2 regions of the Variovorax sp. GW821-FHT09D05 genome follow, and region 1 is predicted to be linked to the other one. Evidence: riboswitches for the same ligand, from Rfam matches in the RefSeq annotation. Region 1 holds a riboswitch; the other holds the start of a gene.
What was found. A riboswitch is a leader RNA that binds a small molecule or an ion and turns the genes downstream of it on or off. The one in region 1 is predicted to bind glycine.

Region 1 (3,396 bases):
TTTGCACGTTGCGCACCCACTCGCCATTGGCCAGATACCACTCGACGGTCTTGCGGATGCCGGTGTCGAAGGTCTCGGCGGGCTTCCAGCCGAGCTCGGCCTCGAGCTTGCGCGCATCGATGGCATAGCGGCGGTCGTGGCCGGGACGGTCGGTGACGTAGGTGATCTGTTCCTTGTAGGGCTTGCCGTCGGCCCTGGGGCGCAGCTCGTCGAGCAGCGCACACACGGTGTTGACGATCTCGATGTTGGGCTTCTCGTTCCAGCCGCCCACGTTGTAGGTCTCGCCAAGCTTGCCGACTTCGAGCACGCGGCGGATGGCGCTGCAGTGGTCCTTCACGTAGAGCCAGTCGCGCACCTGCATGCCGTCGCCGTACACGGGCAGGTTCTTGCCGGCCAGCGCGTTGACGATCATCAGCGGGATGAGCTTCTCGGGAAAGTGGAAGGGGCCGTAGTTGTTCGAGCAGTTGGTGGTCAGCACCGGCAGGCCGTAGGTGTGGTGCCAGGCGCGCACGAGGTGGTCGCTGGCGGCCTTGCTGGCCGAGTAGGGGCTGTTGGGCTCGTACTTGTTCTCTTCGGTGAAGGCGGGGTCGGTCTTCGACAGCGAGCCGTAGACCTCGTCGGTGGACACGTGCAGGAAGCGGAAGGCCGTCTTCTGCTCAGCCGGCAGCGCGCTCCAGTGCCCGCGCACGGATTCGAGCAGGCGGAAGGTGCCCAGCACGTTGGTCTGCACGAAGTCTTCGGGGCCGTGGATGGAGCGGTCCACATGCGATTCGGCGGCGAAGTTCACGACTGCACGCGGCTTGTGTTCGGCCAGCAGGCGGTCGACCAAAGCGCTGTCGCCGATGTCGCCCTGCACGAAGATGTGTTTCGGGTTGCCCTTGAGCGACGCGAGGGTCTCGAGGTTGCCTGCGTAGGTCAGCTTGTCGAGGTTCACGACCGACTCGTCGCCGTTGGCGATCCAGTCGAGTACGAAATTGGCGCCAATGAAGCCAGCGCCGCCGGTAACCAAGATCATGGAATCCCCTGAATGTTGGAGTTCATCGCCCTGTCGCAATGAACGAACGTTAACGCGCGATTATCCCATTGGGGCTGTGGGCTGAAACGCAAGGCGCTACCGTTCTCTTAGCACCGTGTTTACAATCGCACTATTGCAGGAGAGCGGGCCACACACACCTGGGTGGCCCTACCGAAGGCGCAAACTCCCATAAACGCTCAGGTCGGCCCGACGAAGTCTTGGAGATTTCGGCAAGGGGTGAATACTGCATCACATCAAACGCCGTCTGGAGAGCCATCGTCACCCCAAGTGGCTGCGATGCACCGAAGGAGCAAATTTGTTGCAAAGACGCAACAAGTGAATCTCTCAGGTACCGAGGACAGGGGGAGCGGCAACTTGGACTACGGTCGTCCGGTTGCTTTGCTATTCATTCAATAGCACACCACGCCCGTCGTTCAAGCGCTGCAACCTCAAAGGTACTTGAAATGCGCGTGATCGTTCTTGGCGCCGGCCTGCTCGGCGTGACCTCGGCTTACTACCTCCAGCAACTCGGCCACGAAGTGACCGTGATCGACCGGCAGGCCACCCCGGCCGCTGAAACCAGCTTCGCCAATGGCGGGCAGATTTCCGTCAGCCATGCCGAACCCTGGGCCAACCCGAGCGCGCCGCTCAAGTTGCTGCAGTGGCTGGGCAAGGAAGACGCCCCGCTGCTCTTCCGCATCCGCGCCGACATGCGCCAGTGGCTCTGGGGCCTCCAGTTCCTGCGCGAATGCACGCCGGCGCGCACCCGCCACAACATCGAGCAGATCGTGCGTCTCGGAACATACAGCCGCTCGATGTTGCAACAGTTGCGCCGCGACACCGGCCTGAACTACGACCAGCGCACGCAGGGCATCCTGCACTTCTATACGACGCAAAAAGAGTTCGACGGCGCCCTCGCGCCCGCCGAGCAGATGCGCGCCCTGGGCTGCGAGCGCCAGGTCATCTCGGCCGACGAAGCCGTGAAGATCGAGCCCGCCCTCGCCCACATCCGCCCGAAGCTGGCCGGCGCCACCTACACGGCCGAGGACGAGTCCGGCGACGCCAACCGCTTCGCGCGCGAACTGGTGGGCCTGGCCACCGCGGCGGGCGTGAAGTTCCTGATGAGCCACACCGTGACCGCGCTACGCGAAGCCGGCGGCAGCATCGATCACGTCGAAGCCACCGATAGCGAAGGCCGCTTCCAGCGCATCCGCGGCGACGCCTTCGTGCTGGCAATGGGTTCATTGAGCCCGCTGTATGCCGCCCCGCTGGGCATTCGCCTGCCGATCTACCCGGCCAAAGGCTATTCGGTGACGCTGCCCGTCAAGGACGCGTCGAAGGCCCACCAGGTCTCGCTGACGGATGACGAATTCAAGCTCGTGTTCTCGCGCTACACCTCGGAGTCGGGCGACCGCCTGCGCATCGCCGGCACGGCCGAGCTCAACGGCTATGACCGCGACCTGAACCGCGTGCGCTGCGAGGCCATCGTGCGCCGCGTCGAAGAGCTGTTCCCCGGCGCCGGCGACACCACGCAGGCCCAGTTCTGGACCGGCCTGCGCCCCGCCACGCCGAGCAACGTGCCGCTGATCGGCAAGACCAGGCTGCCAAACCTGTTCCTCAACACGGGCCACGGCACGCTCGGCTGGACGCATGCCTGCGGCTCGGGCAAGTCGATCGCGCGGATCGTGAGCGGGCTGGCGCCTGAGGTAGATTTCGCGTTCACCGGCATGCCTGCGCCCGCGCAGCGCGCGCTGCAGCCGGCCTGATCGCGTTCAGTCGTTGGCGGTAAACACCGTCAGCACCCCGGTATAGCCATACAGGTGATGCCGGGCAATCTCGCCCGCAGCGAAGAACCCGACCAGCGGCACGTCGCCCAGCGCGTGCCGCACGATCTGCAACTCAGCGCCCGGCGCGCCGAAGTGCGGCCCGCCGCGCCCCGAACAGCTCACGTACACCGCCCCTGCGATGCGCCGTGCCGGATGCGGCGCCGCCTCGGCCTCGCCCGCCGCCACGGCGCGCGCGGTGGCGAGCGTCTGCTCCTCGGGCTCCAGCTCCTCGCGGATTTCCGCGCAGATGCGCATCAGGTCGGCCCGCGCGGCCTGCGCGTTGCGGCGGCAGAAGGTCAGCCGCATGCCGGCCTCGGCCACATCGGCAATGGCGATGCCGCGCCGCGTCGGGTCCAGCCCGATGATGTGGCGCACCAGCACGTCGGCGCCCAGGTCGCCGGTGCGGCGGATGCCGTCGCTACCGGCATCGGCCAGGCCGACCAGCGTGTTGCGCACGGCGTCGATGGCCTCCTGCGGCCGTTCGAGCGACACCTGCAGATCGGCCAGCAGCACGTCGAGCGCCGGCTCGCCGTCGAGCTTCAGCAGCAGATTGCC
Region 2 (3,396 bases), on a different contig from region 1:
GCTCATCCTGACCTTCGTGCCCGCGCTGAGTACGTGGCTGCCGCACGTACTCGGGTTCAAGTAGCGGCCTGGGCTCCGGGGCCTGATCGGCCCGGTGAATCGGCGGATGTTCACTGCCAGAATCGGGCGACGGGCCAAGGGCCGACAACCGACAAGGAGGGGACTGCGCCATGAATCGATTCCTGAGCTGCCTGCTGGGCGGCGCCTTGCTGGCTCCGGCTGCCTTCGGCGCCCCGCCCGCAACGCCCGCCGCGGCACCAGCCCCCGTATCGGCAGCAGCGCCGGCCGATCCCGCCTCCAGCATCCGCGAAGTCGAAGCCGCCGTGCGCGCCTGGGCCGCGGCCTGGTCAGCCCGGGACGTGGTGCGCTACCTGGCCGCCTATGCACCCGACTTCACGCCGCCCCGAGGCCAGGACCGCAAGGCCTGGGAGGCGGACCGCCGCGCGCGCATTACCGACAAGACGACCATCAGCGTGAGCATCGACAGCCTGGTCATCAGCGTCCAGGGGCAGGCGGCCAGCGCAAGCTTTCAACAGACCTACAGCGCCGACAAGCTGCGCGAGAAGAGCCGCAAGACGCTGGAATTGCAGCGCGTGGGCAACCAGTGGCTCATACGCAAGGAAAGCGCGGGCTGAAGGCCAGCCGCGATTGCCCCTGTAAGGCAAACGGTTCATGAAGATGTCACCACTTGCAACGATGCTGCAGCCCTCGATTCCCGAAAGCTGTGGCTGCCATGTTTCCCACCAAGACCGACAAGGCGCGCGACGAACTCCAGGGCGGACAGCGCACGCTCAGCCAGCGTGAGCGCGCCCTGCTGCTGATGGCCGATGGCCGGCGCTCGCTGACCGACTTCAGTCCGCTGTTCTCCAACCGGGTTGAAGCCGAACAGGCGATCCAGGCGCTGGTGCAGCGGGGCTACCTGCAGGCCCCACAAGCTGCTGCTGCGGCACCCGCGCCCGCACCGGCGGCCCCCGCCCGGCCCGCGCCTATCGCCGCCGCCGAGCCGATCCAGGTCGCCACCACCTCGGCCGACACCTTCGACGGCAAGCGCTCGCTGGCCACCACGCGCATGTTCCTGTTCGACATCTGCGAGCGCATGTTCGTGCGGCGCGACCCGAAGTTCGCGCTGCAGATGCGCGACGCCCTGCGCGAGGCCCGCGACCGCGAGGCGATGCTGACCATCGCCGCGCTGATGCTCACCGAGATCGAGAAAACCGCCGGGGTGGAGCGGGCCGAATCGCTGCGCGAGCGCATCGACAAGCTGCTGCCGCCGGCCGAAATCATCCACTGACGCCGAACCCCGGCCCCGCGCGATCCACTACACTCGCCAGGGTCAGGAGAGAGCCCCGCGTGCCGGGGCCGCCGAAGGCGCAGGGGTTTCCCGAACGCTCAGGCAAAAGGACTGACAAGGCGCCGGTGAACACCGGCGTTTCCTTGCTGGAGAGAGGCCGTTGCAGTGAAAACTGCCCATCGGCCCACCGAAGGAGCAAACCCCGATCGTGGGGCGAATCTCTCAGGTAAAGCGGACAGCAGGGGTGGCCCATGGCTTGCGTCATGGATTTCGTCTGCCCCTTTGGAGTGCCCCGTGGCTGCTTCTTCCGCCCCCGCTACCGAACTTCTCAAGACGCCGCTGCACGACCTCCACGTGGAGCTCGGTGCCCGCATGGTCCCCTTTGCCGGCTATTCGATGCCGGTGCAGTACCCCGCCGGCCTGATGGCCGAGCACAAGCACACGCGCGATGCGGCCGGCCTGTTCGACATTTCCCACATGGGCCAGCTGCGCCTCGTTGGGCCCGACGCAGCGGCCGCCTTCGAAACCCTGATGCCAGTCGACGTGATCGACCTGCCCGCCGGCAAGCAGCGCTACGGCCTGCTGCTGAACGACGAAGGCGGCATCCTCGATGACCTGATGTTCTTCAATGAAGGCAACGGCTCGATCTTCGTGATCGTCAACGGCGCCTGCAAGGTGGCCGACATCGCCCACATCCAGCAGAAGATCGGCAGCCGCTGCCAAGTGCAGCCCCTGCCCGACCACGCCCTGCTCGCGCTGCAGGGCCCGCAGGCCGCGGCCACGCTGGCGCGGCTGTCGCCCGGCATCGAGCGCTTCGTGTTCATGACGGGCGGTGCGGTGCAGATCGGCGGCATTGCCGCCTTCGTCACCCGCAGCGGCTACACCGGGGAAGACGGCTTCGAGATCTCGGTGGCCGCGAAGGATGCCGAGGCGCTGGCCCGCCTGCTGCTGGCCCAACCCGAGGTCAAGCCCATCGGCCTGGGCGCGCGCAATTCGCTGCGGCTCGAAGCCGGCCTGTGCCTCTACGGCAACGACATCGACACCACCACCACGCCGGTCGAGGCCTCGCTCAACTGGGCGATGCAGAAGGTGCGCCGCACAGGCGGCGCGCGCGAAGGCGGCTTTCCAGGCGCGACAAAGATCCTCGCGCAGCTTGCCGTCGCTACCGCAGGCGCTGCCGGCCACACCGACCACAACACGCTGAAGCGCAAGCGCGTGGGCCTCGTCGCCCTCGAACGCATTCCGGTGCGCGACGGCACGGTGCTGCAATCTTTCGAAGGCCACGACATCGGCATCGTCACCAGCGGCCTGCTCGGCCCGACGGCCGACCGCTGCATCGCGATGGGCTACGTGGCCACCGCTTTTGCCGAGCCGGGCACGCGCGTGCAGGCCATCGTGCGCGGCAAGCCGGTGCCGATGGAAGTCTCGACGATGCCTTTCGTGCCCACTCGCTACTACCGCGGCTGAGCCCGGTCGACCCGGCTAGGCTCTACACCCCGATTCATTTTTTCCACGAGGAGTTTTTCCATGAGCATCAAGTACACCAAGGACCACGAATGGGTGTCGGCCGAAGGCGACGCAGCCACCGTCGGCATCACCGTGCATGCGCAGGACGCGCTGGGCGACGTGGTGTTCGTCGACCTGCCCGAAGTCGGCAAGACCTTTGCGCAAGGCGAAGTTGCCGGCGTCGTCGAATCGGTCAAGGCCGCGGCCGACGTGTTCATGCCCGTGTCGGGCGAGATCACCGAAGTGAACGAGGCGCTGCGCGCCGACCCGTCGCTCGCCAACAGCGATCCGCTGGCCGCCGGCTGGTTCTTCAAGGTCAAGCTGAGCGAGCCCGCGCAGCTCGACGCCCTGCTGGACGCGGCCTCCTACGACAAGTTCGCCGCCGAATCCTGATCCGCTGAGTTTCTCAGCCACCTTCCTTCTTCTCCCCGAGCCCTCACCGCCATGCCGACGCCTGCCCTTCCCTCTTTGCAAGAACTAGAGAACGCCGAAGAATTCCTCGCCCGCCACATCGGCATCGATGCGGCGGACGAGGCGCGCATGCTGCCGGTGATCGGCTCAGAAACGCGCGCGGAGCTCATCGACGGCATCGTGCCCGC

Region 2: it holds a riboswitch for glycine, as region 1 does, so the genes downstream of both, gcvT (glycine cleavage system aminomethyltransferase GcvT) here and AC07O3_RS20055 (D-amino acid dehydrogenase) in region 1, are expected to answer to the same signal.

What each region holds. Positions count from the first base shown of each region.
Region 1 is NZ_JBWKOZ010000007.1:135,754-139,149, forward strand. It holds gene rfbB (dTDP-glucose 4,6-dehydratase) at 1-1,015, opposite strand, end outside; glycine riboswitch at 1,142-1,238, shown strand; glycine riboswitch at 1,271-1,387, shown strand; gene AC07O3_RS20055 (D-amino acid dehydrogenase) at 1,480-2,781, shown strand; gene AC07O3_RS20060 (FIST signal transduction protein) at 2,788-3,396, opposite strand, start outside.
Region 2 is NZ_JBWKOZ010000003.1:680,095-683,490, forward strand. It holds gene AC07O3_RS11180 (TRAP transporter large permease) at 1-64, shown strand, start outside; gene AC07O3_RS11185 (L,D-transpeptidase Cds6 family protein) at 171-635, shown strand; gene AC07O3_RS11190 (hypothetical protein) at 734-1,291, shown strand; glycine riboswitch at 1,325-1,415, shown strand; glycine riboswitch at 1,428-1,540, shown strand; gene gcvT (glycine cleavage system aminomethyltransferase GcvT) at 1,586-2,758, shown strand; gene gcvH (glycine cleavage system protein GcvH) at 2,819-3,190, shown strand; gene gcvP (aminomethyl-transferring glycine dehydrogenase) at 3,242-3,396, shown strand, end outside.